3 regions of the Micromonospora sp. NBRC 101691 genome follow, and region 2 is predicted to be linked to each of the others. Evidence: riboswitches for the same ligand, from Rfam matches in the RefSeq annotation. Region 2 holds a riboswitch; each other region holds the start of a gene.
What was found. Region 2 has a riboswitch for cobalamin ahead of QSK20_RS21595 (prenyltransferase/squalene oxidase repeat-containing protein). Riboswitches for the same ligand answer to the same signal wherever they lie in the genome.
Positions count from the first base shown of each region.

Region 1: it holds a riboswitch for cobalamin, as region 2 does, so the genes downstream of both, bluB (5,6-dimethylbenzimidazole synthase) here and QSK20_RS21595 (prenyltransferase/squalene oxidase repeat-containing protein) in region 2, are expected to answer to the same signal.
Region 3: it holds a riboswitch for cobalamin, as region 2 does, so the genes downstream of both, QSK20_RS10300 (energy-coupling factor ABC transporter permease) here and QSK20_RS21595 (prenyltransferase/squalene oxidase repeat-containing protein) in region 2, are expected to answer to the same signal.

Region 1 covers NZ_BSTB01000005.1:99,209-109,327, reverse strand. The annotation lists gene QSK20_RS11035 (dihydrolipoyl dehydrogenase family protein) at 1-1,285, shown strand, start outside; gene QSK20_RS11030 (crotonase/enoyl-CoA hydratase family protein) at 1,305-2,066, opposite strand; gene QSK20_RS11025 (EamA family transporter) at 2,112-3,035, opposite strand; cobalamin riboswitch at 3,105-3,276, shown strand; gene bluB (5,6-dimethylbenzimidazole synthase) at 3,329-3,955, shown strand; gene QSK20_RS11015 (Rieske (2Fe-2S) protein) at 4,048-4,902, shown strand; gene QSK20_RS11010 (LysM peptidoglycan-binding domain-containing protein) at 5,038-6,123, opposite strand; gene QSK20_RS11005 (pilus assembly protein TadG-related protein) at 6,138-6,530, opposite strand; gene QSK20_RS11000 (TadE/TadG family type IV pilus assembly protein) at 6,626-7,096, opposite strand; gene QSK20_RS10995 (TadE/TadG family type IV pilus assembly protein) at 7,093-7,569, opposite strand; gene QSK20_RS10990 (hypothetical protein) at 7,533-7,733, opposite strand; gene QSK20_RS10985 (type II secretion system F family protein) at 7,755-8,627, opposite strand; gene QSK20_RS10980 (type II secretion system F family protein) at 8,627-9,502, opposite strand; gene QSK20_RS10975 (TadA family conjugal transfer-associated ATPase) at 9,579-10,119, opposite strand, start outside.
Region 2 covers NZ_BSTB01000015.1:17,497-27,615, forward strand. The annotation lists gene QSK20_RS21560 (type 2 lanthipeptide synthetase LanM family protein) at 1-2,598, opposite strand, end outside; gene QSK20_RS21565 (transposase) at 2,865-3,176, shown strand; gene QSK20_RS21570 (IS3 family transposase) at 3,173-3,595, shown strand; partial or broken gene QSK20_RS21575 (IS3 family transposase) at 3,611-4,099, shown strand; gene QSK20_RS21580 (ABC transporter permease) at 4,150-5,913, opposite strand; gene QSK20_RS21585 (ABC transporter ATP-binding protein) at 5,915-6,643, opposite strand; gene QSK20_RS21590 (PadR family transcriptional regulator) at 6,640-7,179, opposite strand; cobalamin riboswitch at 7,663-7,788, shown strand; gene QSK20_RS21595 (prenyltransferase/squalene oxidase repeat-containing protein) at 7,890-8,933, shown strand; gene QSK20_RS21600 (SCO2322-related protein) at 9,014-9,451, shown strand; gene QSK20_RS21605 (prenyltransferase/squalene oxidase repeat-containing protein) at 9,803-10,119, shown strand, end outside.
Region 3 covers NZ_BSTB01000004.1:351,947-362,065, forward strand. The annotation lists gene QSK20_RS10260 (thioesterase II family protein) at 1-177, shown strand, start outside; gene QSK20_RS10265 (aldehyde dehydrogenase) at 218-1,657, shown strand; gene QSK20_RS10270 (hypothetical protein) at 1,857-3,080, opposite strand; gene QSK20_RS10275 (ABC transporter ATP-binding protein) at 3,163-3,834, opposite strand; gene QSK20_RS10280 (ABC transporter ATP-binding protein) at 3,831-4,850, opposite strand; gene QSK20_RS10285 (ABC transporter permease) at 4,847-5,740, opposite strand; gene QSK20_RS10290 (ABC transporter permease) at 5,733-6,758, opposite strand; gene QSK20_RS10295 (ABC transporter substrate-binding protein) at 6,755-8,338, opposite strand; cobalamin riboswitch at 8,560-8,729, shown strand; gene QSK20_RS10300 (energy-coupling factor ABC transporter permease) at 8,760-9,440, shown strand; gene QSK20_RS10305 (energy-coupling factor ABC transporter substrate-binding protein) at 9,437-9,754, shown strand; gene cbiQ (cobalt ECF transporter T component CbiQ) at 9,754-10,119, shown strand, end outside.

The DNA.
Region 1 (10,119 bases), on a different contig from region 2:
GCGACGGGTCGACGGGCTCGCCGGCTCCGCCGAGGTCCGGCCGGACTGGGCCCCGGTGGCCCGCCGGATCCGCGAGGAGGCGACCGCGAACTGGGACGACACCGCCGCCGTCGAACGGTTCACCGGCAAGGGCGGCCGCTTCGTCCGGGGCACCGGCCGGTTGGCCGGGCCGGGGCGGGTGGCCGTCGGCGACCAGGTCTTCCAGGCCCGGTACGGGATCGTCGTGGGGGTCGGCACCCGGCCGTCGGTGCCGCCGGTCGACGGGTTGGCCGGGACGCCCTACTGGACCAACCGCGAGGCGATCGAGGTGGCCACGTTGCCGGCGTCGCTGCTCGTGCTCGGGGGTGGGGCGATCGGGCTGGAGCTGGCCCAGGTGTTCGCCCGGTTCGGGGTACGGGTGACGGTGGTCGAGGCGTCCGACCGGGTGCTCGCCGTCGAGGAACCGGAGGCGTCCGAGGTGGCGGCCGCCGCCCTGCGCGCCGACGGGGTGGAGATCCACACCGGTGTCCGGGTGGAGCGGGTCGACCACGACGAGGCGGCCGGGTTCACCCTGCGGGCCGGTGACGGCGCCCGGTTCACCGCCGAGCGGCTGCTGGTGGTGACCGGCCGTCGGGCCCACCTGGAGGAACTGGGGTTGGACGCCGTCGGCATCGACGCCGGGCAGCGCTACCTGCCGGTCGACGACCGGATGCGGGCCGGCGACGGGATCTGGGCGGTCGGTGACGTCACCGGCGAGGGGGCGTTCACCCACATCGCGATGTACCAGGCGGAGATCGTCGTCCGCGACCTGCTCGATCACGTCGGTCGGCGGCGGGGCGGGCCGGACGCCAGTGGCACCGCCAGTTCGATCGGTGGCGCGGTCGGTGCGGCCGGAGCGCACGGCGACGGCTCCGGCCCGGACACGGCCGGCACGGTGCCCCGGGCGGACTACCGGGCGCTGCCCCGGGTCACCTTCACCGATCCCGAGGTGGGGGCGGTCGGGTTGACCGAACGTCAGGCCCGGGACCGGGGGATCAACGTCCAGGTCGGCTTCGCGCCGCTCTCCTCGTCGACCCGGGGCTGGATCCACCAGGTCGGCGACGAGGGGTTCATCAAGCTCGTCGCGGACGCCGACCGGGGGGTGCTGGTCGGCGCGACGTCGGTCGGCCCGGCCGGTGGGGAGGTGCTGTCCGGGCTGGTGGTGGCGGTGCACGCGGCGGTTCCGGTGGGCCGGCTCCGACACATGATCTACGCGTATCCGACCTTCCACCGTGCCATCCGGACCGCCCTGGACGACCTCGGCTGACGGCTGGCCGAGCCGGTGCTCAGTGGGCCGGGACGCCGTGCCGGCCCGCCCCACCGCCGAAGCGGGCGATGCCGTCGGCCGCCTCGGTGAGGGAGTCGACGCCGTAGGCCAGCTCGACGGCCATCGCCTCGGCCTCCGGGCGACCCGCGCCGGCCCGTACCGCGGCCCGGTCGTTGCGCAGGCAGCGCTGCGGCGCGCGGGCGATCTCGGCGGCCAGCCGCTCGGCCTCCGCGCGGGCCGTGCCGGGCGCGACCAACCGGTTGACCAGACCCATCGCGTACGCCTCCTCGGCCGGTACCGGTCGGCCGGTGAGGATCAGGTCCAACGCCCGGCTCTCGCCGATCAGCCGGGGCAGGCGCACCGTCCCGCCGTCGACCAGCGGCACCCCCCACCGCCGGCAGAAGACCCCGAGCACCGCGTCGGACTCGGCGACCCGCAGGTCACACCAGAGGGCCAGCTCCAGGCCGCCGGCCACGGCGTACCCGGAGACCGCGGCGACGACCGGCTTGGTCAGCGACATCCGGGTCGGACCCATCGGGCCGTCCCCCTCGGGCTCCACGCGGTTCCCGCTCGGCGTACCGATGGACTTGAGGTCGGCACCGGCGCAGAAGGTGCCGCCCGCTCCCCAGAGCACGGCCACGGCGGCGGTCGGGTCGGCGTCGAAGGCGCGGAACGCGTCGGCGAGCGCCCGGGCGGTCGGGCCGTCGACGGCGTTGCGGACCGCCGGCCGGTCCAGGATCACCGTGGTCACCGGTCCGTCGCGCTCGACCCGCACACCCATCGGACCAGGATGCCCGGCTCCTGCCGGGCCGCGCCAGACCCCCGGTCAGGCCCGGCCGGCGCGGACCAGCGTGGCACCGAGCGCGGCACCGACCACGCAGGCCACCCCGAGGAACTGCGGCCAGGTCAGCAGCTCGCCGAGCAGGACCAGCCCGACCAGCGCGCCGATCGCCGGTTCGAGGCTCAACAGCACCGCGAAGACCCGGGCCGGCATCCGGCGCAGCGCGGACATCTCCGCCGAGTACGGCAGCACCGACGACAACAGCGCGACACCGAGGCCGAGCAGCAGGATCCACGGGTCGAGCAGCGCGGTGCCGCTCCCCGCGACGCCGAACGGCAGCACGGCGAGTGCGCCGACGGCCATGCCCAGGGCCAGCCCCCGGCTGCCGGGGATCCGCTTGCTGACCGCCCCGCCGAACACCACGTAGCCGGCCCAGCCGACGGCCGTGGCGACGCAGAAGAACAGCCCGAGGCCGTCCACCGACGCCCCGCCCAGGCCACTGATCAGCAGGACGCCGCCGCCGGCCAGCACCGCCCAGCCGGCGTCGAGCAGCCGACGGCTGCCGGCCAGCCCCACCAGCAGCGGCCCGGCGAAGCCGATGGTCACCGCCACGCCCAGCGGCACCCGGTGCAGCGCGGCGTAGAAGCTGAGGTTCATCAACGCGAGCATCAGGCCGAAGCCGACCACCAGGCCACCGGTACGCCAGCCCAGCCGCAGCCCGGGACGGGCGATCGCGAGCAGGATCAGCGCGGCGAAGCCGAGCCGCAGCGTGGTGGTGCCCCCCGGGCTGGTGGTGCCGAACAACTGCTTGGCCACGGCCGCGCCGAGCTGGGTGGAGAACATCCCGAGCAGCATCAGCACCGGCGGCGGTACGGCGTCGGGACGACCGACCGTGCCGACGAGCCGGGCGACGGTGGAGGCGGGAACCGGCTGTGAACGGAGGGCGTGCGCGTACATGGGGTGCAGCATGCCGTCCGACCCCTGCGGAGGGCGACCGGAATCCCGTCCGCCGGTTACCATGCTGGCGGCACGACACAGTGAGGTGCCCCGCGCGAGCGGGGAGAATCGGGAAGCCGGTGCGAATCCGGCACGGGCCCGCCGCGGTGACCGGGGAGCCACCGTCCACGCGCGAACAGCGCAGCCACTGGTCCGCGAGGGCTGGGAAGGCGGACGGCACGGCGTCGATCCGGGAGTCCGAAGACCGGCCTCGCGTCACGCGCCCACCCCTGCCCGGGTGGGCCGAGCGCAGCGGGAGCCTGCCCATGGACCTGTACGACGTCATCCACCGCCGCCGGGACGTACGCGCCCAGTTCACCGGGGAACCGGTGCCCGACGAGGCGCTGCACCGGGTGCTCACCGCGGCGCACGCCGCCCCGAGCGTCGGGTACTCCCAGCCCTGGGACTTCGTCGTGGTGCGGGACGCCGACACGCGCCGCCGGTTCCACGAGCACGTCCGCACCGAGCGGGACGTCTTCGCCGCCACTCTGGCGGGCGAGGCGGCCGAACGGTTCGCCCGGATCAAGATCGATGGCGTGTTGGAGTCGACCCTGTCGATCGTCGTCACCCACGACCAGTCGCGGGGTGGGCCGGCGGTGCTCGGCCGGCACGCCATCGCCGACACCGGCCTCTACTCGACCTGCCTGGCCATCCAGAACCTCTGGCTCGCCGCCACGGCCGAGGGACTCGGCGTCGGCTGGGTCTCCTTCTACCGCGAACCCTGGCTGGCCGACCTGCTCGGCATCCCCGCCGGCATCCGGCCGGTCGCCTGGCTCTGCCTCGGCCCGGTCACCCACTTCGAGACCGTGCCGGACCTGGCCCGGCACGGCTGGCGGCAGGCCCGCCCGCTCGCCGAGGCGATCCACGACGACCGGTGGACACCGCGCGACTGAACCCGTCGACGGGCTGCCCGGTCACGCCGGGCGGCGGCGAAATGGTCACCGCCGCCCGGTTTGCGGGCTCCCGGACCGGGAAGTCGGTACGGGTGCGAGCACTACTGATGAGGATCGAGCAGGCCGCCGGCCTGGACCGGGTCGGCGACCGCCTCCAGCGGGCGGTCCAGAGCACCCTCCGACCGCAGCGCGTCCGTGACCTGCTGCACGGCGTCTGGCTGGGGCATCCGCTGCATCCGGCGCTGGTGCAGGTGCCGGTCGGCGCGTGGATCAGCGCCGCCGTCCTCGACGCGATGCCGGGCCAGCGGCGGGCGGCGACCGCACTGGTGGCCGTCGGTACGGCCAGCGCACTGCCGGCCGCCGTGACCGGGCTCAACGACTGGGCGGCCCTGAACCGGGAGCAGCGCCGGGTGGGGCTGGTGCACGCCGCCTCGAACACCGTCGGCCTGGCCTGCTACGCCGGGTCGCTCGCCGCCCGGCTGAGCGGGCGGCACAACCTCGGGCGGACGCTGGCGTACCTCGGACTCGGCGCGGCGAGCGCCGGGGCGTACCTCGGCGGGCACCTGGCGTACAAGCAGGGGGCGCAGGTCAACCAGAGCGTCTCCGAGGCGCACCTGATCGGTGACGGCTGGCACCCGCTCGACGACCTGTCCGCCCTGCCGGACCGGGAACTGGTCACCCGCGAGATCGACGACGTCTCGGTGATCGTCTACCGGCACGGCGACGACGTCACCGTGATGCTGGAACGCTGCCCCCACCAGAGCGGGCCGCTCGGTCAGGGCGAGGTGCAGGAGATCGACGGTCACCCGTGCGTCGTCTGCCCCTGGCACGGCAGCGCCTTCCAGTTGAACAGCGGCGGCAAGGTCGTCCACGGGCCGGCCGCCAACGACCAGCAGGTGCTCGCCACCCGGGTCGTCGACGGCGTCCTCCAGACCCGCCTGGCCTGACCCGCACCGGTGCATGCCCGACGTCGGCGCGGGCCACTCACCGTCAGGATCCGCCTCTACCCGTACGCTGGCGTACTCAGCGTGACCGCGAACCGCCGGCACCGGTCGACGAGCGAGCGTTTCGCAAGCGACGACCTAGTCACGCCGATGGCGACCGCTGCCCAGGGGGGCGCGGGTGCCCGCCGACGACGCCGGCCGGCGGCGCAGGCCGAGCACCGCGCCGATCTGCGCGCCGACGATGCTCGCCACGGCCACCACGGCGGAGACCGCCAACGGCCGGTTGACCCGGTCCTCCTGACCCGGGCGGGCCGCCCCGACGGTCATCGGCGGGGCCTCCTCCTGCGGCCACTCGGTGGTCGGCGGCTCCGGCGTGACCTGGCGCGGACCCTGGTCGGGTGCCTGCTGGGGAGCCTGGTCCGGCACCTCGTCGGGGACAGGGGAGGCCGGCGGCGGAGCCGGGCGCGGGGACGGCTTGCGCATCAGCCCACCGGTGGCGTGCGGCCGGGCACCGCCGTCCTCGGCCTGGTGGGGCAGCCTGATCAACTGTCCCGGGTGGATCCGGTCCGGATCGCCGAGCTTGTTCAGCTTGACCAGCACCCGGTAGCTCTGGAAGTCCTCCAGGTAGCGCTCGGCGACCTCGCCCAGGTAGTCGCCCTTGGCCACCCGGTACACCTGGGTCTGGTCGGTGGTCGCGGTCCGCTCCACCGCGCCGACCACCGGGGCCACGCCCCGGGCGACCGGGGCGACGGTGGTGGGCGGCGACGCCGTGGCCGGCCCGGTCGCCGACACGGCGTACGTGGTGGTGGGAGCCGACATCCCGTACGTGGCGGTCGCCGCGGTCGCCGCCGGGCTGGCCGCGATGATCAGGGCGACCGACCCGACCAGCGCTGCCGCCGCGCGCTGCTGGTTGCGCATGCCGGGCAGCTTCGGCGTCGGCCGGCGCAGCACCTGGGCGAGCATCTCCACCAGGACGGAGAACGCGAAGGTCGCCCATCCGAACCAGCCGAGAACCGCCAGGGCCCGGAGGAAGAGCTGCCCGTCGTCCCGACTGGTCAGGGCCGTGCCGACGGTGTCCAGCGTGGGCACCTCGGCCGGCAGCGGATTGCCGGCGAGGGCGACGAGGGCGACGGGCCCCCCGACCAGTACCGCGCCGAGCACGACGAGCGCGCCGAAGCCGGTGAGGACCTGACCGGTCCGCCGGGCGGAACGGGATGCGGCCATGGCGGCCTTCCTCTCTACGGTCCGGTGATGGCGCGTGCGGTCGCCTCGCCGGAGACGGTCACGGAGTCGGTGAGGTCGAACAAGCCGAGCAGGTACCTGTCGTAGGTGATGGTCAGTCGGACGGTGATCTGCTTTTCGCCGTCCACCACCGGGAAGCTCACGGTGTGGTCGGTGACGCCGGCAGCCGCCAGGTAGTGCCGGACGGCGGCGGTGGCGGCCACCTCGTCGATCTCCTTCTTGCCGCCGTTGATCGCCTGTGCCCGGTCGATGGCCTGGCCGCCGGTCCGGGCCGCCTCGGCGGCGAGGTTGTCGGCCCGGTGCATGGTGCGCAGCTGCCCGGTGCCGTCGAAGGCCAGCCCGATGATCATGAGTAAGCCGACCATGCTCACCGCGAGGAAGAGGCTCACCCGGCCCTCGTCCCCCCGGAAGCCCCGCCCACGGCCGGACCCGGGCTGCGGCGACCGTCGGCCGCTCGCCCCGGGGGCCGGGAACCGTCGGCGGCTCACCCCCGGCTCCGGTAGCTGTCCAGCGGCGAGGTGAAGCGCGCCGACACCAGCCGGCCGGCCGGCATCCCGGGCACGCTCGACAGGTGGATGTCGGCGAACGACACCGTGCAGCTCACCTGCACCGAGACCGCCGCCGGTTGCCCCGGGGCAGCCGCGTACGCCCGCTCGAAGCTGGTCGGGGCACCGCCCACCGATCCGGTGAAGCTGAACGACGGCGGTCCGACGCAGTTGAGCCCCTGCCAGTCGAGCTGCTTGCCGGCGGCGGCGACGGCGGCGTCCCGACCCGTGCCGGCGTCCCGGGAGATCGAGGCGGCGCGTGCCGCGTCGTGCGCGGCGGCCTGGATCGCCTCCGCTCCCACCGCGGTACGTCCGGCGACCCCGGCCAGCACCATCAGCGCGATGAAGGCGGGCGCGAGCACGGCCACCTCCACCGACACCGAACCCCGCTCGGTGCCCGGCCGGCTCACGGGGTGCCCGCCGTGGTCCAGCGCTCCACCGTGCCGTGGGCGGTCTGCGACACGGTCAGGCTCATCCCGGGTACGAGCGACAGCGGCTTGCCGGTCACCGTGCAGGTGACCTCGGTGGCTCCGGTGACACAGCTCGACTTCGCGCCGGCCAGCCAGTCCCCGGCGGCGGCCAGGAAGGCGTCGGCCCGCTCGGCTCCCGCACCCGCCGGAGCCTGGTGGACGCGTTGCGCGTTCACTCCGCTCTGCGCGGCGTGCAGCGCGGTGCCCCGGGCCAGGAACCAGGCGGCGAACTGGATCGAGCCAAAGAGGAGCAGCAGGATCGCCGGCATGACCACGGCCAGTTCGACCGGGTTGGCCCCCCGGTCGGCCCCGCCGGACGTCAACCGGCGTCGGACGGCGGCGACCGCCCGACGACCGGTGACACCGAGCCCTCGAATCACTGTGCGCCTGGACCCTGGATGGCGTCCATCCATTCTTTGGCCTTGTCGGAGACGAGCCCGGTGACGACGAGAGCGGCGGCCACCAGGCCGAAGATGATCACTGCGGTGGGGACCGGGCTGTCGCCGCGCTCGCTGTCGCGGCGCAACTCGGCCAGGCGTGTGCTGACCGCGACGTGCAGGTAGGTGAAGAAGGCCATCACGTTCTCCTTTGAGGGGTGTCAGAGGCGGGCGACGAACGGGTAGGCGACGAAGCCGAGCAGCACGAACACCAGCAGCGAACCGGGAATGTCGAGCCGACTGGTGATGCCTTCGGCCTGGGCCAGGTTGTCGGTGCGGATCTGGTCGCGCAGCGCGTCGGCGCGGCTGCGCAGGGTCTCGTGCACCTGCGCGCCCTCGCTGCCGGAGGAGCGCATGATCGCGCCGACGTCCCCCAGCTCCGGGATGCCGATCTTCTCGGCCAGGTCGCGCAGTTCGTCCCAGGGCGAGTGCATCTGCATCTGGGCGATCCGCAGCGCCTCGCGAATCCGGTCGAAGACCCAGCCGTCACAGACCTCCGCCGCCCGCTCCAATGACTGCACCGGCCCGTGCGCGGCGGAGAGTTGCAGAGCGACCAGGTCGAGATAGGCGCAGACGGCCTGGCGGAACTCCGACCGCGCCTTGTCGGCTTTCTCCAGCACCGCCCGGTGAGCCAGCAGCGCGGAGAGGAACGCCATGCCCAGGCTGCCCAGCACCGGCACGACGAACGGCAGCCGCACCCCGATCATCGACAGCCCGAAGGTCAGCAGGGCCGGCGAGGCCAGCCCGATCAGTGCGGAGAGCAGCACCGAGAGGGCGTACTGCTCGGGGGTCTGGCCGATCAGCGCGAGCTGCTTGTGTGGCGGGCGTAGCCAGCGGGCCGCCCCGGTCAGCCACTCCGGGTTCCGCGCGGCGGACGCGGTCGCTGCCCGGGCGGCGGTCGGCGGCTGGTGCAGCCGGCGCAGCGCCGGACCCAGCGCCGGGGTGGCCGGCAGCATCTCCCGGACCACCAGGAACACCCCCAAACCGACCGCCGCGCCGCCGACGACAGCGAGGGTGAGATGCCAGTTGAGGATCATGCGAGCGCGTCCTCCGGATCGGGGGCGGGCAGGAAGCGCGCCGGACGCGGAGGCTGGCTCATCGACCGCACCCAGGCCAGCAGGGCGATGAAGGCGGCGCCGAGCACCACCATCACGACCTGGCCGGTCGGGGTGCCGTACGGGCGGATGTAGTCGGTGTTCAGCAACCCGTACGCGAGGGTGGCCAGGGTCATTCCGGTGAGGAAGCGGACCGCGAACCGGGGCTGGGTGCGTTTCGCCTCGATCTCCCGGCGGGTCGCCACCTCGGCCGCCGCCGCCCCGGCGATCGCCCCGAGCACGTCGCCGAGGCGCTCGCCCCGGTCGGTGAGGTGCAGGATCAACGCCGCCACCACCTGGTCGGCGACCGGGTCGCCGATGTCGTCGGCGAACGCGAGCAGCGCGGGACGGGCCAGCCAGCCGGCCTGGAGCCGGGCGGCGAGCAGGCGTACCTCCTCCTCGATCTCCGGCGGCGCGGTGGCGATGGTGCCGACGATGGCCTGCTGGAGACCCTGACCGGTGGCGGAAATGTCCTTGAGCCGGCGGGTCCACTCGCCGACCGCCTCGATCCGGGCGATGGCCCGCTGCTCGGCCTGGCCGACCGAGAAGAGCCACGGCGCACCGGGCACCGCCACCGCGACCAGCAGCCCGACCACGGGCAGCCCGGTCAGCAGGAACGCCAGCGCGCCGGCCACCGCCGCCCCCACCAGCAGGGTCTGGTGACGCCGCTGGTCCCGCCGGCTGCTGCCGGAGCCGAGCCAGAGCCGGCGCAGGCCCGTTCCGCCGCCAGGTCCGGGGCCCGGCGGGCGCGTGGTGCCGACCAGGGCGACCACCGCCAGCACCAGCCCGGCCACGCAGGCCGCCCCGGAGACCATGGCGATCAGTTCGATGTTGACGATCACCGGCTCACCCCCGGCCGCGTCCGGTGTCCGACCGGTCCGGCCACGGGGATCACCGCCGACCCAACCGGGTCTGCACGGGCCGTCGCCACGCACCGGTGCCCGCCTCGATGTACGGGCTGAGCAGGCGGGCGTCGTAGCCGACCCGGAGGAGCTGCTGACGGATCCGCTCGGGCAGGTGCTTCGGCACCGCCCGACCGTCCGGTCCGGGGCCGAAGACCTCGGTGGTGGTGATCCGGTTGCCCTCGCCGGCCCCGATCACCTCCTCCACGTGCGAGACGAAGCGGTGCTTGCGCCCGCCGATCGCGGTCTCGTCCTCGACGTTGACGTAGACGATCAGGTCCAGCGCGTTGCCGGCCATCCGACGGGCCTGGTCGACGGTCATCTCCCGGCCGTGCGAGAGCGCCAGCTCGATGATCCGCTCGGTCACCCCGGCCGGCGTGCGGGCGTGGATGGTGCACATCGACCCACGGCTGGTGGTCATCGCCTGGAGCATCGGCACGATCTCCCGGGAACGCACCTCCCCGACGACGATCCGCAGCACACCCATCCGGAGCGAGACCGGGATCAGGTCGGCGATCGTCACCTCACCG
Region 2 (10,119 bases):
ACCGATGCCGGCCCATCCGGTGCCGAAGGCGTCCGACCTGTCGTCCGGCGCTGCCTGCCGCACGATGGGAACCAGCAGGTCGGCACAGCGCTGAGCCAGCCGCCATGCGGAGGTCAGTCCGAGTTCGCGGTGCACGGCGAGCATCGCGGCCAGACATCCGGCCACACCGTCCGTCCAACCGGGCAGGGCCGGGTCCGTCGCGGTAGCAGCGAGATCGACGGTATCCGCAGCGAGCGCGGCGAGATCCGGATCGGCGAGCAGCACTGCCAGCCTGGCCAACGCGTAGGCCATGCCACCCAACCCGGACATGCCGCCGCAGCCGACCGCAGCCACGAATTGCGGCTGTCCGGCCAGCATTCGACATAGTTCCGGGTAGGAGTGAGTGGCGCGGCGGGCGACGTCGGCGTAGCGGGGTATCCTGGTCAACCGGGCTACCTGGGCCAGGAAGAGAGCCACACCGAGATGTCCGTGGGCCAGGCTAGCTCCGGCCGGCAGGAGCAGCCACTCATGGTCGTCAGTCGGCTCCACCCCCAACCAGTTGACCCTGTCGCCGTCAGAGATGCCGGCTGCCACGATCCGGTCGGCAACCTCGCACGCGGCGGCAAGCAGGCGCTGCGGTGGAGCGGCGACCGTGTTCAGGTGCCGGAACGGCCGGCCCGCGGGCTGGTGAACCGGGGAGGGTCGCCGGGTGGCCATGGTCGCCGTGATGATCCATTCCTGGTCCTGTCGATCCACCTCACCGAGCCGGGTGATGGTCTCCTCCACCCGCTCGTTCTCAGGCCGGTCCAAGAGGTTCGGCAGCCGACGTCCATCCGAGGTCCACAGATCGCGACTGCCTGGACGGGTCTGAAACAGCGGAACGTCACCGGCCCACAGGTCAACCGCCTCATCCGCCGCGACGGTTCGCCGAAGCCGGTCGTTCGCCTCCAGCCACAGCGGGGCGAGCACCTGGTCCCGGTCCAGCCCGTCGCGCAGCACCGCAGGGTAGCCCGCTTCTTCGAGCAGTGCCCGGTACCGGCGGGTGGGCCGGACCACCACCCGGACGTCGAGGTCGGCGCAGTGACGCACGATGTCCAAGAGCCTGTTCCGGTCCCGAGCCGCCGCGTCGTAGGCCAGCCGGAACCCACGCAGAAAATCCCTTCGGTAAACGGCGGGCTCCAATGCCTGGCCAGCCAGGACAGGCCGACTGTGCCCGTCGGCCACGTGCGGCGCACGCCCGCTGGGCTGCATCTGGTCGGTGCCGGCCACCTCCCAGCGCAGGACCGTCGAGCACACCGAACCGGCCAGAGCTGACATGTCCGTCCCACTGCCGACCTCGGCCCAGGGCAGCAGCGCGGTGCGGGCCACCGAGTGGGCGAGTACCCGCGCGGCCGGGTCGGCGGTGCCGTAGGCCGCCGGCATGGCCGGGTGGAACAGCGTCTCGGCGTCGACCACCAAGGGCTGGCTACCGGCGGCGATGACATTCTCGCAGTGCATATCGGTGGCGTGCACGATGTGCAAGAGGGCGAGTAACGCCCCGAGGCGCCGGTAGTAGGCCGAGGCGGCATCGGAATCGGCCAGTGGAGCGCGAGCGACGAACTCCATCCAGCCGTGGCCGCCGCTGGCGAGGACGGCCGGCGTGCGCAGGCCGAGCTCGGGAACAGCAGCGTTCAACCAGTCGACCAGCTCGGTCAGACGCAGTTGGGCCTTTGTGCCCCGAGGTTTGTAGACAACTCTGGAGCCGTTGCTGAAAGAGAGAACCCGGACCCTCCGGCCCCGTTGATGGGGATCACTCTGCTCGGTGCCGACCGTCTGCACCATCCCAGGGTCGGCACCGTCGAGCACGACGCGGACGACGGCCGGCCGGTCTTCGACGAAGCGAATCAGCGCCTCGGTCAGCGCATCGGCCTCGAACTGGCTGGATTCCGCGAGAAGCCGGGCCAGCACCGGGTACCTGGCGAAGATCTCGCCCAGTCCGGCTGGCGTGCTCAGCTGCCGGACGAAGTCGGCAAACCGTTGCCGCCCGTCGGCTCCGCGTAGACGCCCCGCATCCCGCCAGGCGTGCAGCTCGACGACGAAGGTGCGGGCGGCGACATCCACCAGCCGTCGGCTCAGGTCGGCATCGAAATCGGCTACTATCCCGGGCACGTCGAGCCGGCCAGCGGCCTGATACGGCGTGAGCCGGGTGACGACCTCCGCCACCGTGGCTGTCACCAGCTGCCGCAATGGCCAGGCGAACGCCTCCTGCCACCGGCTGGGCACCGGCGTGTCCGCAGGTGGCGGAACCGCCGACCGAACCGCCCCCTCGACAGTCCGCGCCCAGCGAGGGCGGCCAGTCCGGGCGGCCAACGCGGCAGGCGGTTCGGCAAGCAATCGCAGCAGGTCCGCTTCGTCGAGGCCAACCTCCGCCAGCCACTGCTGAAACGCCTGCTCGCCGTGTGGGCTGTACCGGGCCCGCCACCGGTCGAGCCGGGCCCGCGACGATCCGTCCAACGGATCGTCGAGCCGGTCGATCCCGCAGGTCCGCTCGTGCAACGCCAGGGCAGGCGCCCACCAGCCGTCGCCGAGGACATCGGAAGCGGTGGTGCTTCCGATTCGCTGGGTGGGCTCCGTGTTCATGCGCCTACAGTGCCGGGCTCGGCCACTTACAATCATGGGTGCAAGACACGCACATTCTCCTTCGCCGTCAGGCGGCCCTGGCGGGTGCGCTGGGTCACGTCCGGGCAGGTGGTGTAGGAGAGGGCTCAGGCGCGGCGGGTACGGGTTGCCTGCCGAGCCGTAGTAGGACGACGCGGCAGCGAACAGCGGCACGCTCGCCGTGAGCCACCCCCGCTTTCATGGAGCTTCTTGATCATGGTCTGATGGCCGTGGGGAGGAAGTCGTCCGTGGCAGCACCGAAGAAGTACCCCGATGAGCTACGCCAGCGCGCTGTGCGCTTGTACCGCGAGTCGGACCCGAAGCCGGTGATCCGGCGCCTGGCCGAGCAGCTCGGCGTGCATCACGAGGCGTTGCGGAACTGGATCCGTCAGGCCGAGGCAGACGCGGGTGAGCGCGCTGAACGGCCCACCAGTGAGATGGCCGAGGAGAACCGCCGGCTGCGCAGGGAAGTCGCCGAGCTGCGTCGGGCGAACGAGATCCTGAAGGCGGCGAGCGCGTATTTCGCGGCGGAGCTCGACCCGACCCGGCGACGGTCATGAGGTTCATCCACGAACACCGTGACCAGTTCGCGGTCGCGCTCCTGCTACGGGTCCTCAACGTCGGCGCCTCGACCTACTACGCGTGGGTGAAGCGGGCCGAGCAGCCCTGTGACCGGGACGTGGTCGACCGGGGGCTGATCTCCAACATCCACGAGATCTGGGAGACATCGGGGCGCACCTACGGCGCGGACCGGGTCCACCGGCAGCTACGCCGCGACGGCATCCGCGTGGGCCGCAAGCGCGTCGAGCGGCTGATGGCCGCCCATGGCTGGCAGGGCGCGTTCCTGCGTCGAGGCTGGCGCGGCGGCTGCACCCGGCAGGATCCACGGGCGACGCCAGCACCGGATCTGGTCAACCGGCAGTTCACCGCCGACAGGCCGAACCGGCTCTGGGTCGCCGACGCCACCCGCATCCCGTGAGGTGAAGGCGCGTTCTGGCTGGCCGCGGTCCGTGATGTGTTCTCCCGACGGATTGTCGGGTGGAAGACCTCCGACCGCTGCGACACCGACCTGATCCTCGCCGCCCTCGAATACGGCATCTGGTCGCGTGATGTCCGCGACGGCCAGTTGATCCACCACTCGGACAGGGGGTCGAACTACACGTCTGTCCGCTTCGCGGAACGCTTGCAGGACAACGTGATCCTGCCCTCGATGGGCTCCGTCGGCGACTCGTTCGACAACGCGCTGATGGAGAATTTCTGGTCGACGTTGAAGATCGAACTCGTCTACCGCACGTCCTGGCGGACCCGCGACGAGGCCGAGAACGCGATCTTCGCCTACATCGACGGCTGGTACAACACCCGCCGCATCCAGAAGGAGCTGGACTACCTCAGCCCGAACGAGTACGAGGCCGCCTGGCACAGCCGCCAGACGGAACCAGCCGAGCCAACTACCGCCACCCCTGCGCCAGCCGGCAGCAGGTAACCACCGCTCCGTCAAAGCGGGGGGAACTCAACGTCTGCCGGGGACAGCTGTCAGGTCGGTGCGGACTGGAGGGTGTCCACGACCGGGCGTCGGGTGGCGACCACTGCGGGGACGGCGGTGAGCGCGGCGATGGCGAGCAGGACTCCGAGTGCGGTGGCGAGCAGCCAGGAGGTGGGTGGGTACTGGACCTCGCGGATACTGAGGAACGCGACAAGCCCGAGGCCGGCCGGGATGCCCGCAGCGACGCCGGGTACGGCGGGAAGCAGTTGCGCCAGCGCCAGGCCCACGCCGGCCTGCGTGGGCGTGGTGCCGAGCGTCCGCGCGACGGCCAGCGGCTGCCGGGCGTCGAGGACCGCGGTACCGGCGCTCACGACGGCGTTGACGAGCGCAAGAACGCAGAGCACGACGGCGAGCACGAGCATGGCCTGCTCGCCCCGTTCCACCCGGGGATTGGCGAGCTCCGTGTGGCCGAGGTCGAAGTGCACCACCTGGGTGCCGACCGTGAGCATCGCGACGAGCGCGGTCGTGGTGATCAGGGTGTTCACCGTGACCAGCCGGGCGCGGTGCGGCCGGCGCGCGTTGAGGCGTACCCCGATCAGCAGGGCGGTGGGCAGCCGCCGCGACAGCCAGATGCGCCACCGCCGGCGCCGCGGTGGCGTCGCGGCGTCGGCCAGCGCGTGGACGGTGCTGGTGGTGGCGGCGCGTACCACCGGTACGAGAGTCGCCGCCACAGCGATCGTGAGGGCGAGGGCCGCGCCGGCGATCACCGTGGGCAGCGCGGGTGGCTGGGCGTCGACGGTGCCGATGAGTCCGGCGCTGGGGCGGATCAGCACGGGTGCGGCGAACCAGCCCGCGGCCAGGCCGGTGGCGGCGGCGACAAGCCCGATCACGAGGTACTCGGCGAGGTGGACGGCGGCGATCATGGCCGGTCCGGCGCCGACGGCCTTGAGTAGTCCCACCCGACGGCGCTGGCCGATGACCCGGCCCGCGACGATGCCGGCGACGCCGGCCAGCGCAAGGCCGTTGAGCAGCCAGCTGCCGACCAGCAGCGTGACCCGCGCGTCGCTGTACAGCCGACCGTTGAGATGGCTGATCGCCTGCCAGGTGGCGAGGTGGGGGCCGAGGGTGTACGTGCTGCTGGCCGCCGGGTCGGCGAGTTTGAGCTTGAGGGTGTACGACAGCGGTTGGCTGCCCGCGAGCGTGGCGACGTCGCTGCGGTCGACCCAGACCAGACCCCCGCGCTCGACCAGGACACTGTTCGGGTAGTGCCACCCGGCGTACGGATACGTCGCTCTCGCGGCGGTGACCGCGGTCCCGACCACGCGCAGCGGATGGCCGTCGACGCTGACCGTGTCGCCGGTGCGGATGCCGAGGGCGTCGGCGAAGAAGCGCTCGACGACCACGCCGCCGGGGCGTACCCAGGTGCCGTCGGTCACGGCGGGCCGGTCGACCGACACGGGTGCGTCGTCCCGACCCTCGACGACGGCGTGCGCGGACCTGCCGTGGGCGGTCATCGTCCGGTAGGCGATCGGGAAGGGGCCGCTGTGATCGGTGACGCCGGCCGCGGTGGTCATCGAGGCGAGCTCGTCCAGCGCGGCCTGCCCGGTGGCCAGGGGTGTCACGACCACGTCCGGGCCGGCGGTGGCGGTGCGGGTCTGCTGGTATGACTGCTCGGCGATGTCGTTGAGGGCCAGGCCGAGGGTCAGCGTGGCGGTGGCGGCGGTGATGGCGACCACCAGCAGCACCGTCTCCGACCGGCGGCGGAGCAGGTCGCGTACCAGCAGCCGGCAGACGAGCAGGAGGCGGCCGGACACGTCAGCGCCGCCCGTCGTAGAGCGTGCCGGTGGCGGCGCCGGCGAATCGGTTGTCGTCGGCGAACGCCCCGTCGCGCATGGAGATCACCCGGTCCGCGACCGCGGCGATGCGGGCGTCGTGGGTGACCACCACGAGGGTCTGTCCCGCGACGTGCAACTGCTCGAACAGCCGCAGCACCTCCAGGGTGGCGGCGCTGTCCAGGTTGCCGGTGGGTTCGTCGGCCAGCAAGACCAGCGGCTCGTTGCTCAACGCGCGGGCGATGGCGACCCGCTGGCGTTGCCCACCGGACAGCGCCGAGGGCAGGTGCGCGGCGCGGTCGGCCAGCCCGACCCGGTCCAGCAGGTACATCGCCCGCTTACGGGCCCGCCCCGGCGACCGGCCGGCCAGCAGCGCGGCCAGCTCGACGTTCTCCACCGCGGTGAGCTCGTCCATGAGCTGGAACGACTGGAAGACGAACCCGACGCTGTCGCGCCGAAGCCGGGCCAGGGCCCGTTCGCTCATCGTGTCGATCCGGTGTTCGGCCAGCCACACCTGCCCGCCGGTCGGGCGTTGCAGCCCGCCGAGCAGGTGCAGCAGGGTGGACTTGCCGCAGCCGCTCGGGCCCATGATCGCCAACGTCTCTCCGGTGGGCACGTCCAGGTCGACCTCGTCGACCGCGCGTACCAGCGTGTCGTTCGAGCCGTACCGCTTGGTCAGTCCGCGGGCCCGCAGCGCCATCGATCCGGTCATGCCTCCGCCTTCCGCCCAGTCCGATCACGCCCGGCCCACATGCGCTCGCATGCCTCCAACCACTCCAGGTCGGCCCGCAGCCGCAGCACGACGCCCTCCAGCAGCAACCCGGCAACCGGATCCACCGACCGGTCCAGCGCCGCGCGCTGGGCGTCGCGCAGCCGGCGCAGCACCTCGCGCCGCTGCGCGTCGACCAGCGCCACGGGATCAGCAAGCCGGCCGGCCGCGGCGGCCACCAGCTTCAGGTGAAACTCCGCGAGGTCCGGCTTCGGCCAGCTCACCTCGGCCAGCCAGCCCGCCACCCGCTCCTGTCCGGCCGGGGTCAGCGCGTACACCCGGCGGTCCGGCCGGTCCGGCAGCCCCTCGGCCCGCTCCGAGGTCACCAGCCCGGCCTTGCCCAGCCTGGCCAGCGCCACGTAGATCTGCCCGGCGTTCATCGTGTCGCCGATCGGGCCCAGCGCGGCACGCATCCGGCCGCGCAGCTCGTACCCATGCGCCGGCTCCTTCGCCAGCATGGCCAGCACCACGTCCTGCATCCAGGCACTCCCCATTCGCTCCGGACCGCTAATAGATAGCCGGTAGCTATAGCGCTGTCAAACCGATGGCGGGATGTACGGGCGCAGCCGCCAACAACCTGAGGGGTGTTCTGCGTTCAGTGCCAGGATCCCTGGCCCCCAGACATTCCTTGCCCACATGGGCGAAGGTCCGGCGGGCTGGACAGCTGCCACGTCCAAGCGCCAGGCCTATGAAGATCAGGTCCAGCGAGAAGCCCGATCTTCTCGAGTCAGAGGATCTTCTCGCCAGATCACAGTGGCGAGGACCGTGCCGGGCTCACACCGGCTTCCCTCATGCATCGCGGGGCCGACCCTAGCAAGGGCCGCCGTCCAACCACATAGGACCTTGCGCCGTGTCCTGCGCCACACCCATCAAAGCCCTGAAGCCGGCGGCGCGGATGCGTGCCGACCGCCAGAACCGCCGGCATTGACAGCTGCCGTGGTGAAGCAGAAACTGTGGGCCATAACTCAAGACGTGAACACGCGTGGGGGAAGTCCGGTCGAATTCCGGCGCTGGCCCGCAACGGTAGGCCGTCCAGGGTGTCCACCCTGGCGGCGAGCCCGAATACCCGCCGTGTCCGCGTATCCCGCTCCTCAACCCGTCGTGGCCCACGGGTCGGAGTCTCGACGGCTGCCCTCGTTCGGCGACCGGTCGAGATCTGACGACCACCGGGCCGGAAAGGCGCGTGACGATGGTCGTCCGCCTGAGCCGGCACCGCCTGCTCACCCTCCTTTGCGGTGTCCTCACCGTTCTCACGCTCGTCACACCCGTCCTCATCACGCCCGTGCAGGCCGTGGCCAACCGGTCCGACGCCGCAGCCGGCTGGCTGGCCCGGCAACTCGTCGACGGTGAACGGTTCGAGGTCGTCTTCGATGGTGTCGCCTACCCCGACCCCGGACTGACCCTGGACGCGGTGTTCGCCTTCGCCGCGGCCGGCGTCGCCGACGACCCGGCAGCCCGGGCGCTGGCCTGGGTCACCCGCCCCGACATCCGCGACGGCTACCTCGGCGACGGCACCACCGAGGCGTACGCGGGAGCGACCGCCAAGCTAACCCTCGCCGTGCAGGTGCGCGGCGGCGACCCGACCGCCGTGGGCGGACTCGACCTGGTCACCCGGCTGCGGTCGCTCCAGGCACCGAACGGCCGGTTCACCGACCGGTCCGCGTACGGCGACTACAGCAACGCGTTCAGCCAGTCCTTCGCGATCCTCGCGCTGGCCCGGACCACCGCCGGCCTCCCACCCACCGCAGGCGAGTGGCTCGCCGGCACCCGATGCCCCGACGGCGGCTACCCGGTGCTGCCGGGCCAACCGACGTGCGTGTCCGACGTGGACGCCACCGCCCTGGCGGTGCAGGCCCTGCGGGTCGCCGGCCGACCGGCCGACGCCACCGCCGGACTCCACTGGCTGGTCTCCGTGCAGCGCACCGACGGGGGCTTCACCAACGCGTCCGGCACCGCGAACGCGAACAGCACCGGGCTGGCCGCCCAGGCGCTGCGCGACGGCGGCCGACCCCTGGCCTGGGCCCGGGCCCGGGGGTTCCTGGTCGGACTCCTGGTCGGCTGCGCCGGTGCGCCCGCCGACCGGGGGGCGGTCGACTTCGACGGCGGCGCCCTCGACCGGGAGACCCTCAACCGGGCGACCACCCAGGCCGTCCTCGGACTGACCGGGGTCGGATACCCACGGCTCGCCGCCGTCGGTGCCGACCTGGACGCCCCCACCCTGCTCTGCCGCTGAACCCCGGAACAACCGTCCCGATCGAAGGAGCATCCGTGTCCCGTTTTCGTCCCTCCCGTCGTGGCTGGCTCGTCGGCCTGATGGCCGCAGTCCTCGCCGCCGGCCTGACCGCCGCCGAACCCGCACCACGCCCGGCCCAGGCCGCCGCCTGCACCGGCACCTCCGGCGTCACCGTCGTGGTGGACTTCACCGCCCTCGGCGGGGGAGTGCAGGTCGCCTGCGCACCCGGCGACCCGGCCACCGGGCTGGCCGCCCTGCAGGGCGCGGGCTTCACCGTCACCGGCACCCAGCGCTGGGGGCTGGCTTTCGTCTGCCGGATCAACGGCCTGCCGACCTCCGCGACGGACCCGTGCGTCAACACCCCGCCGGTCACGGCGTACTGGTCGTACTGGCACGCGCCGAGCGGCGGCGCCTGGTCCTACAGCAGCTCGGGGGCAGGCAGCTACAACCCCGCACCCGGTAGCGTCGAGGGCTGGTCCTTCGGATCGGGATCGGCGCCGAGCATCCCCGCCCCGTGACCGGCCAGCCGCGCTGACCCTCGACGGCATCGGGCGCCGGCACCACCGTCTAGCGTCGCGTGACGGTCGGGCGGTATCGTGTCGGCGCCCGGTCCATCCGGGCCACAACTGCATACGTCCTGTGTGGGGGGAAGCCGGTAGAAGCCGGCGCTGACCCGCAACCGTGAGCGAGGCCCACCTCGCGAGCCGGAATGCCCCGCCCGGGACGAGCGGCTTCCACTGTCGAGGTTCACAGGGTGAAGTCCGGCCACCGCCGAGGCCCGTCACCCCGCTCACGATGCACGCGAGCGGGTTTTTCGTGTCCGAGGTGCCCTCCGGAGCTCACCGACCGCTCCGCGAAAGGCACCCACCATGCCCCTGGCCCGGCTCCGACGTCCCGGTCTCGGCGTCGCCACGACGACCGCGCTCGTCGCGCTCGCCGCCACCGCACCCAGCCTCGCGGCCCCGTCCGCCACGGCCGAACCGGCCGCCGCCCGCGACGCCGCGACCTGGCTGGCCGACGAGTTCACCGATGGCGCACTGCCCGGCCCCTTCGGCGGCCAGGACTGGGGCCTGACCATCGACGGTCTGCTCGCCCTGACCGCCGCCGGCACGGCCGAGCCGACCCGCCGCGCGGCGACCGGGCAGGTGGCGGCCCACGTCCGGTCGTACAACAGCTACGACGACTG
Region 3 (10,119 bases), on a different contig from region 2:
GACTCGACGTTCGACCTCACCACGCTGCCCGGCGGGCACTTCCTCGACGCGGCGGAGGAGTCCACGCTGCTCGCGGCGATCGACCGGCCGGCGACGGCCGGCGACGGCCGGTCCGCTGCGCTCGGGGGCGGCGTCGGTTCGGGCGGCAGGATCCCCGGCCACCGGGCCGAAAGCTGAACACCGACCACCACCGCGTACACCGACGGAAGGAGACATCGTGGCAGCCGCGTTCGTCGCGCACGTCATCGACGGGGAGCTGGTCGAGTCCGTCCGGGGCGACCGCTTCGAGTCGGTGGACCCGTGGACCCGCGCGCCCTGGACCGAGGTCGCCCTCGGCGGCCACGCCGACGTCGACCGGGCCGTACGCGCGGCCCGGGTCGCGGCCGACCAGGGCCCCTGGCCCCGGATGGGGCACACCGAGCGTGGTCGGCTGCTGCACCGCCTGGCCGACCTGGTCGTCGCCAACGGCGACCTGCTCGCCCGCACCGACACCACCGACATGGGACGACCGGTCAGCCAGGCCCTCGCCCGGGACGTCCCCCGGGCGGCGGCGAACTTCCGGTTCTTCGCCGACCACGCCCGGCTCACCCCGGCCGAGGCGCTTCCCTCCGACCACGGCCACCACGCCTACACCCGCCACGAGCCGGCCGGTGTGGTCGCCGCGATCGCACCGTGGAACCTCCCGCTGATGCTCGCCTCCTGGAAGATCGCGCCGGCCCTGGCCTGGGGAAACACGGTGGTGCTCAAGCCCGCCGAGCAGAGCCCGGCGTCGGCGACGGTCCTCGCCCGGCTGGCCCTGGAGGCCGGGATACCGCCCGGGGTGCTCAACATCGTGCACGGCTACGGGCCCGACGGCGCCGGCCAGGCGCTCACCGAACATCCGGGCATCGACCGGATCACCTTCACCGGCGAGTCGGCCACCGGGCGGGCGGTCTCCACCGCCGCCGCCCGTGGCCTCGTCCCGGTCAGCCTCGAACTGGGCGGGAAGAACCCCGCGCTGGTCTTCGCGGACGCCGACCTGGACGTCGCGGTACGGACGGCCGCCGAGGGGGCCTTCGGCAACGCCGGCCAGATGTGCCTCTCGGGCAGTCGGATCTTCGTGGAACGCGCGGTGTACGGGGAGTTCGTCGAGCGGCTGCACGCCGCCGGCCGGGCGATGACCGCCGGCGATCCCGGCGACCCGGCCACCGAGATCGGACCGCTCGCCTCCGCCGAACACCACCGCAAGGTCAGCGACCACCTGACCCGGGCCCGGGCGGACGGGTGCCGGGTGTACGGCGGGGAGGACTCCGGCTGGCTCGTCCGGCCCGCCGTGCTCACCGACGTGCCCCGGGACGCCCCGGTGCAGAACCAGGAGGTCTTCGGGCCGGTGGCCACGGTCACGCCGTTCGACCACGAGGAGGAGGCCGTCGGTGTCGCCAACGACACGCCCTTCGGCCTCAGCGCCACGGTGTGCACCACCGACCTGTCCCGCGCCCACCGGGTCGCCGCGCGGCTGCGCGCCGGCACCGTCTGGGTCAACTGCTTCTTCGTCCGGGACCTGCGGGCCCCCTTCGGCGGCGTCGGCACCTCCGGCGTGGGGCGGGAGGGCGGGCTGTTCAGCCGGGACTTCTTCACCGAGCCCAAGGCCGTGGTGGTCGACGTCGCCGGCCGCTGACCTCGTCGGCGGCACCCGGCGGCGTTGCGCGCGGCGATCGAGGCCGACCTGGCCGCCGGGCCCGGCGGGACCGGGAGGAGCGCGGAGGCGGTGGCGCGCGACGGCGGACCCGGTCCGGCGGGACCGGACCGGGTCGCCGCCGGGGCGGGGATCAGGTCGGCCCTGACCTCCGCCCCGGCTGGTCCGGCGTCCGTGCGCGTCAGGCCAGGTCGTAGGCCAGGCCGGGCCAGAACCTCGGCAGCGCGCTGAACCAGGCCTTCCGCGGCGACGCGTTGCATCCCGACGTGCTGCGGCTGTGCAGGCCGAACGCGTACCGCTTGCCGGACGACGTGAGCCAGTAGACCCCGCCCCCGCTGTCGCCGGGGCACGGGTCGTAGCCCTCGTACCTGGTCAGGCCCCGTACGGCCGCGTCGCTGGTCTTGGTGACCACACCGCACGGGTTGCCGGACGTGGTGGGCGCCGCGTACCGGGCGGAGACGCAGACCACGTCGCCGACCCAGATGAACGACATGGTGTGCGCCCGGCCCTTGACCGGCACCCAGGACGAGCCGGAGATGGCGATCCGGCCGAGGGTGTCCGCCGCGTACCCGGCGTTGGTGACCTGGATGGCCCCGGCGTCGACCGGACCCGAGTTGATCGCGTTGACCGGGTGCATCGGGCCGATCGGCGTACCGGCGGTGGACCAGTTGGTCACCGTGCCACCGCCACAGTGGCCGGCGGTGAGCGCCCAGCGCACGCCGCCGCTGCGGGCGGTGAAGCCCAGCGAGCAGCCACCGCCGGAACGGCGGATCACCAGTCCGGCCCGCAGGCTGTCGTTGCAGTTGGCCCGCGACGTGCAGACGTCCTCCTCGACGGCGTCGGTGCTGGCCGGCTCGATGGTCACCCAGCTCGGCACCGCGCCCTTGGGGAGGCTGGCCTCCTCCTGCGCGGTCAGGGCGACGGTGACCGTGTTGCTGCTGACCTCGACGCCCACCCGTCCCTTGGCCAGGACGGCGAGCTGGTCGGTGCCGGCGCGTACCGTGTCGGCGAGCCGTTCCAACTCGTCGTAGCTGCGCTCGACCACCCGGGCCTGGACGGTGAGCCCGAGCGCCCGTCCCGCCTCGGCGGCACGGTCCGCGCCCTCCTGGGTGGTCAGGGCCACGTGGGTGATCCCGGACAGCGGGTCGAAGTGGCCCCCGCCGTACGTCTGGGACTCCTTGGCCAACTGCTCGTGCAGTTGCTTGCGGGTCTCCTGCTGGCTGGCCGCGACCTTGGCGGCGGCGTCCGAGATCGTCGGGTACACGGTCTTGTAGGCGAGGACCGCCGCCTGGGTCTCGTCGCGTCCCGTGTCGGCGGACGGATCCGCCGCGTACGCCGGCGCGACCACCATCGACGCGGCCACCACCGCGACGACGCTGGTCGCCAACAGCTGGATGCTCCTCATGGCGCTCCTTCCCTGGAAGGCTGACTACCGGTAAGGAGTCGGGAGCGCCGGGAAAAATACATCGACCCGCGCTTCCGGTCGGTCAGGCTCCGTCCGGGGCGGGCAGGTCGACCACGCGGGTGGCCCAGCGGTCCATCAGGGCCGGGTCGTGGGTGATGACCAGGACGCCCGTGCCGTGCTGACGCTGGTGGTCGGTGATGACGGCGGCCAGGTGGGCCTGGGTGGAGGCGTCGAGCATCGCGGTGGCCTCGTCGCAGAGCAGATAGCCCGGCCGGTGCACCAGGGCACGGGCGAGGCAGGCCCGTTGCAGCTGCCCGTCGCTGACCGCGTGCGGGCGTCGGGTGAGCAGGTCCGGCGTGAGCCCGACCAGGTCGGCCAGTTCGACCGCCCGGGCCCGGGCCTGCTCGGGCGGGGTGCCGGTGGCCCGCAGCGGCTCGGCGATGATGTCGGTGAGACTCAGCCGGGGGTCCGTCGCGGCGCGCGGGCTCTGGAACAGGACCGCGACCCGGGTACGCACGGCGGCGGGCAACCGGTGCCGGGCCCCGGCGACGGGTCGACCGTCGAGGGTGACGTGCCCGGCGTCGGGCGCGTGCAGCAGGGCGAGGACCCGGGCCAGGGTGGACTTGCCGCTGCCGGACGGACCGCGCAGTCCGACCGTCTCGCCGGGGGCGACGTGCAGGTCGACCCGGTCGAGGACGCGTTGGCGGCCGTAGGAGACGCCGACCTGACAGGCGGCGAGCCCGGTGGGGGTCATGCGGTGGCTCCGGCGGTCAGCGGGTGGTGGCAGGCGACCTGGCCGGAGCCGGACGCCGCGCCGACGGCGGGCGGGGTGGCGCAGACGTCGCTGGCCCGGCCGCAGCGCGGCGCGAACGCGCAGCCGGCGGGAAGGTCGGTGAGCATCGGCGGGTGGCCGGGCACGGGGCGGAAGGCGCGGTCGGGCAGGGCGTCGAGCAGGCCGGCGGTGTAGGGATGGGCGGGCGCGGCGAAGATCGCCTCGGTGGGCCGGTGCTCGACGATGCGGCTGGCGTACATGACCGCCACGGTGTCGGCGACCCGGCGGGCGGCGGCCAGGTCGTGGGTGATGAGCAGCACCGCCGCGCCGGTGTCGCAGCGGCGGCGCAGCAGGTCGAGGGTGTGGTCGACCAGGGGGCGGTCGAGGCCGGTGGTGGGTTCGTCGGCCAGCAGCAACGGCGGGTCGGGGGCGAGCGCGAGCGCGGTGGCCAGGCGTTGGGCCATGCCACCGGAGAGTTCGTGCGGGTAGCGGTCGAGGTCGGCGGGGAGCAGGCCGACGTCGGCGGCGACCCGTTCGGCGGCGGCCGGCGCGTCGCGCCGGGTGTGACCGTGCGCGCGCAGCGTCTCCGCCAGCAGGTGCCGCCCGGTGCGGACCGGGGTGAGCGCGGTGGCCGGGCTCTGCGGCACGAGGCCGACGGCCCGGCCGCGCACGGTCCGGGCGAGGCGGCGCTCGGTGCAGCCGACCAGGTCGACCGACTCCCCGCCGGGCGGACGCAGCAGGGCCCGCCCGGTGACCGTCGCGTTGCCGGGCAGCAGGCCCAGCAGGGCGTGGGCGAGCACGGACTTGCCACACCCGGACTCCCCCACCACGGCGAGCAGCTCGCCCGGCCGGACGGTCAGGCTCAGGTCGGTGACGGCGTGCACCACGGCGTCGCGGAGCCGGAACCGGACGGTCAGCCCGTCCACCTCCAGCAGGGCGGGACGGTCGGCGTGGACGCCGGTCGCGGCGGGGGCGGTGGTGTCGCGGGTGGCGGTCACAGCTGGAGCTCCGCTCGTACGCGGGGGTCGAGGCGGTCCCGCCAGCGGCCGGTGAGGACGGCCAGGGCCAGCGTGACGACGACCAGGAGCAGCCCGGGGACGAGGCTGGCCCACCAGGCGCCGGTGAGCAGGGACCGCTGCCCGTCGTTGATCATGTTGCCGAGGGAGGCCAGGTGCGGGGGCAGGCCGAGTCCGAGGAAGGACAGGGCGGTCTCGTGCCAGACGGCGTGCGGCACCATCAGCGTGGTCGCCAGCGCCAGGCGGGGCAGCACGTGCGGGAGCAGGTGCCGGGTGAGCACCCGGGCCCGACTGGCGCCGCCGGCGACGGCGGCGTCGATGAACGGCCGGTTCCGCAGGCTCAGCAACTCGGAGCGGACGATCCGGGCGGTGGAGAGCCAGTGCGTCAGCCCGATGGAGAGGATCACCGCGCCGAGGCTGGGCCGCAGCATCGCCACGATGAAGATGCCCAGCAGCAGGTGCGGCAGCGCGGCGATGGTGTCGACGACGCGCATCAGCACCCGGTCGACCCAGCCGCCCAGGCTGCCGGCGACCGCGCCGACGAGACCGCCGATGACGGCGGCGACCAGCGCGGCGACCGCGCCGACGAGCAGCGAGACGCGCAGCCCGTAGAGACTGCGGTGCAGCACGTCCCGGCCCAGGTCGTCGGTGCCGGCCGGGTGCGCGGGCGACGGGGCGAGCCGGGTGCGGGACAGGTCCACCGCGCTCTCGTCCAGCGGCCAGACGACGGGGGCGAGCAGGCAGGCGACGACCGCGACGGTCAGCACGGCGGCGGCGACGAGCACGCCGCCGCGTCCGGCACGTCCGGCGCTTCCGGCGCGTCCCGGTCGCCGGACTCCGCGGGCGCGGATCCGTGACGCAAGGTCAGTCATCGAGGCGCACCCGGGGGTCGGCGGCGGCGTAGGCGAGGTCGGTGGCCAGGTTCGCGGTCAGCACCACGACGGTGGTGGTCAGGGTGATCGCGGCCAGCAGGGGGAAGTCGCTGCCCAGGGCCGCCTGCACGGTGACCGCGCCCAGGCCGGGCAGGGAGAACACGGTCTCCACCAGGACGGCCCCGCCGACGATCTCCGGCAGGTGGGTGCCGACCAGGGTGAGGAACGGCAGCAGCGCGGTACGCAGCGCGTGGCCGAAGAGCACCGTCCGGCCGGACAGTCCCCGGGCCCGGGCCGCCAGCACGTGGTCGTCGCGGAGGCTGTCGGCGACCGCGTCCCGGATGAACAGCACGAACCACGGGGCCTGGGACAGGGCCAGCACCGTCACCGGCAGGACCAGGTGGTGGGCCACGTCGGCGGGGTCGGTGCCGGTGGCGGCGACGTCGGTGAGGCCACCGGCGGGCAGCCAGCCGAGGGTGAGCGCGAACACGGCGATGGCGGCCAGCCCGATCCAGAACACCGGCATCGACTGCACGGCGTACGCGGTGGCGCGCAGGGACCGGTCGAACCATCCGCCGCGCCGGTAGGCGGCGAGGGTGCCCAGCAGGAGGCTCGCCACCAGGACCAGGGCGAGGGCGAGGCCGACCAGCAGCAGGGTCCAGCCGGCGCGGGCCGCGAGCACCGAGGCGACCGGCTCGTGCCGGCTGGTCGACCAGCCGAGGTCGCCCTGGAGCAGGTTGCCCACCCAGCGGGCGTACTGCACCGGCAGCGGGTCGTCGACGCCCCAGTTGGCCCGGATCTGGGCGAGGTTCTCCTCGCTGGTGGTGAACGCGGCGGCCCCGGCGTACTGCTGCGCGGGGTCGATCGGCGAGGCCGCGCCGAGGGCGAACATGCCGACGCTGGTGGCCGAGAGGATCGGCACCGCGACCAGCAACCGGCGACGGACGACCTTACCGGCCCCGGCCAGCCGACGGGTACGCCGACCGGCCGGGACCTTCACCGGAACCGGCGGGGTCACGGGGTCTTCGTCCAGGTGTGGATGTTCCACCAGAGGCTGTTGGCCACGTCGTGCTCGTGCGGCTCGACCCGCGGCGCGACACCCTCGACGGCGTCGCGGACCACGTAGGTGTGCTGGAGGTAGGTCAGGAAGACCCAGGGCAGGTCGGTGGCGAGCTGCTTCTGGAACGTCGCGTACGCGGCCTTGCGGGCGGCCGGGTCGGCGTTGGCCCGGGCGTCCCGTAGCGCCTGGTCGACCACGGCGGAACGGTACGAGCCGGGGTTGAAGAAGCCCTGGCCGGCGAAGGTCGAGGTGAACAGCTTGAACGAGACGAAGTCCGGGTCGTACGGCGTGCCGAAGCCCATGACCAGCCCGTCGGTCTTCATCCGGGGGGTGATCGCGTCCCAGGTCAGCCCCTCGGGAGTGATCTTGATGCCGACCTTCCGGGCGTCGGCGGTGACCGCGAGGGCGAGTTCCTTGCGGAGGCTGTCGGTGGCCGGGTACATGAGGGAGAACGCGGCCGGGCGGCCGTCCTTGACCCGGACGCCGTCCGGACCCGGTTTCCAACCGGCCGCGTCCAGCGCGGCGGTGGCGGCGGCCGGGTCGGCGGCCGGCTTACCGACGATGGACGGCTCGGCGAACTCCGACGTCGGCGGGATCGGCCCGAACGCCGGCTCCCCCGCCCCGCCGAGGACGCCGGCCACCATCGCCGACCGGTCGACGGCCGCGTGCAACGCCTTCCGTACGGCCGGGTCTCCGGTGACCGGCCCGCCCATCGGCAGCATCACGCCCCGGTAGTCGGCGGTGGGGACCTTCTCCACCCGGTAGCCGGACCGCCCGTCGAACCCGGACGCCAGCCTCGGGGCCAGCTCGGCGACGTCGAACTCGCCGGCCCGCATCCGCTGGGCACGGACGTTGTCGTCGGGGACGAACGCCACCACCACGCCGGAGTTGGCCGGCCTGCCGCCCCAGTACCGCTCGTTGGCGGCGAGCACCAGGCGGTCGCCCGGGGTCCAGGAGGTCACCCGGTACGGGCCGGTGCCCACCGGCTTGCGGTTGAAGGCGGCCTTGTTGACGTCCTGCCCGGCCAGGGCCTTCGCCGGGACGATGCCCAGCGCGAGGCGCTGGAGGAACGGCGCGTAGGCGTACTCGAGGGTGAAGACCACGGTCGACGGGTCGGGCGCGGCGACGGCGGCGAGCATGTCCAGGTCGGAACGGAGCGTCGAGTCGACCTTCGGGTCCAGTACCGCCTGGTAGGTGAAGACCACGTCCTGCGCGGTCAGCGGGCTGCCGTCGTGGAAGACCACCCCGTCGCGGAGCTTCGCCGTGACCGTCCGCCCGTCGGCCGACACGGTCGGCAGCTCCCGGGCCAGGGCCGGCACGAGCTGGTTACGGTCGTCGCGGGCGACCAGGCCGTCGAAGATCAGCGAGCCGCCGTCGACGCCGTAGTTCAGCACCGGGTTGAGCGTGTCCGGCTCGCCCGCCGTCGCCACCACGAGCCGGTCGCCGCCGTCGCCGGCGGGGGTGTCCGTCGGGGCCGAGCAGGCGGACAGGGCGACCAGACCGGCGGCGAGCAGAGCCACCATCCGCGCAGACCGCACAGGGTCCCTCTTTCCTTGGGTCGACGACGTGGCGCGGCCGCGAGCCGACCGCGAAGCGATCCTTGCGTAGTTGCCAAGAGGTTGCAATAGCAGCCCGGAGGATGGTCATCACATCGCCGACCCTCTGGCTGACCTGCGCCTCGGGACCACCACCGGCCACCGACGACGTCGGCAGCCCGCCGCAGGTGGATCACCGCTCTTGCCCCGCCGGTCGCCGGTCGATAGCCTCTCGCCGTCAAGGTGCTCGGGAAGCCGGTGGAAGACCGGCGCGGCCCTCGCCACTGTGACCGGGGAGTGACCTCCGACTTGCGCCACTAGGCCGACGGCCTGGGAAGGCCGGAGGAAGCGTCGATCCGGGAGCCAGGAGACCGGCCTTGACGGTGTGATCTCGTCCACGAGGTGTTGGAGAGGAAGGTCTTCGATGCACATCGCCGAGGGGTACCTACCCCCGGTGCAGGCAGCGGCGTGGTTCGCGGTGTCCGCACCCTTCGTCGTCCACGGCAGCCGGGCGCTCGTCCGGCAGGTCCGTCAGGACCCTGAGTCCAAGTTGTTGCTGGGAGCTGCCGGCGCCTTCACCTTCGCGCTCTCGGCCCTGAAGATCCCGTCGGTGACCGGGTCCTGCTCCCACCCCACCGGCACCGGCCTCGGCGCGGTGCTGTTCCGACCACCGGTGATGAGCGTCCTCGGCGGCATCGTGCTGCTGTTCCAGGCGGTCCTGCTGGCCCACGGCGGGCTGAGCACGCTGGGCGCCAACATCTTCTCGATGGCGATCGTCGGCCCCTGGGTGGCCTACGGCGTCTACCTGCTGGCCCGCCGCCTCGGCGGCAGCCTGGACGTGGCGGTGTTCCTGGCCGCCGCGCTGGGCGGGCTGGCCACCTACTGCGTCACCAGCGTGCAGCTCGCCCTGGCGTTCCCCGACCCGGCGTCCGGTTTCCTCGGCGCGGTGGTCAAGTTCGGTGGCATCTTCGCCGTCACCCAGATCCCCCTGGCGATCAGCGAAGGGCTGCTGTCGGTGCTGGTGGTGCGACTGCTCACCCGGGTCAGCGGAGACGAGCTGCGGCGCCTCGGCGTGCTGCGCAAGCCCCAGGAGGTAGCGGCGTGAAGCGCTTCGGACGGGTCAACCTGCTCCTGCTGCTGGCGGTGGTCGCCCTGGCGGTGGCTCCGCTGGTGCTCGGGCTCGGCGGTTCGGCCGAGGAGCCGTTCACCGGGGCGGACGCCCAGGCCGAGGAGACGATCGTCGCCGACCACCCGGACTACGAACCGTGGTTCTCCTCCATCTACGAGCCGCCCTCCGGCGAGATCGAGTCGGGCCTGTTCGCCCTCCAGGCGGCGGTGGGCGCCGGGTTCCTCGGCTACTACTTCGGGGTCGCCCGCACCCGGCAGCGGATGCGCGACGCCGACGCCGCCAACGGCTAGTGTTCGCCCTCGACGTCGCCGCGCACACCGGTCCCTGGCGGGGACGGCACCCGGGCGAGAAGGCGCTGCTGGCGCTCGGCCTGCTGGTGTGCGCGGTGGCCCTGCCGACCTGGCCGGGCGCCGCGTTGGCGGGCGCCGCCGCCGCGCTGCTGCTGGTCGGCCCGGCCCGGGTGCCGGTGCCGCTGCTGCTGCGGGCGGCCCGGGTGCCGGCGCTGTTCATCGCCACCTCCGCGGTGCCGCTGCTGGTCTCCGTGCACTCCCCGACCCGGCTGGGCTGGAACCCGGCCGGGGTCGGGACGGCGGCCACCACGACCGGCCGCGCGGCGGCGGCCCTGCTGTGCCTGCTGCTGTTCAGCGCCACCACT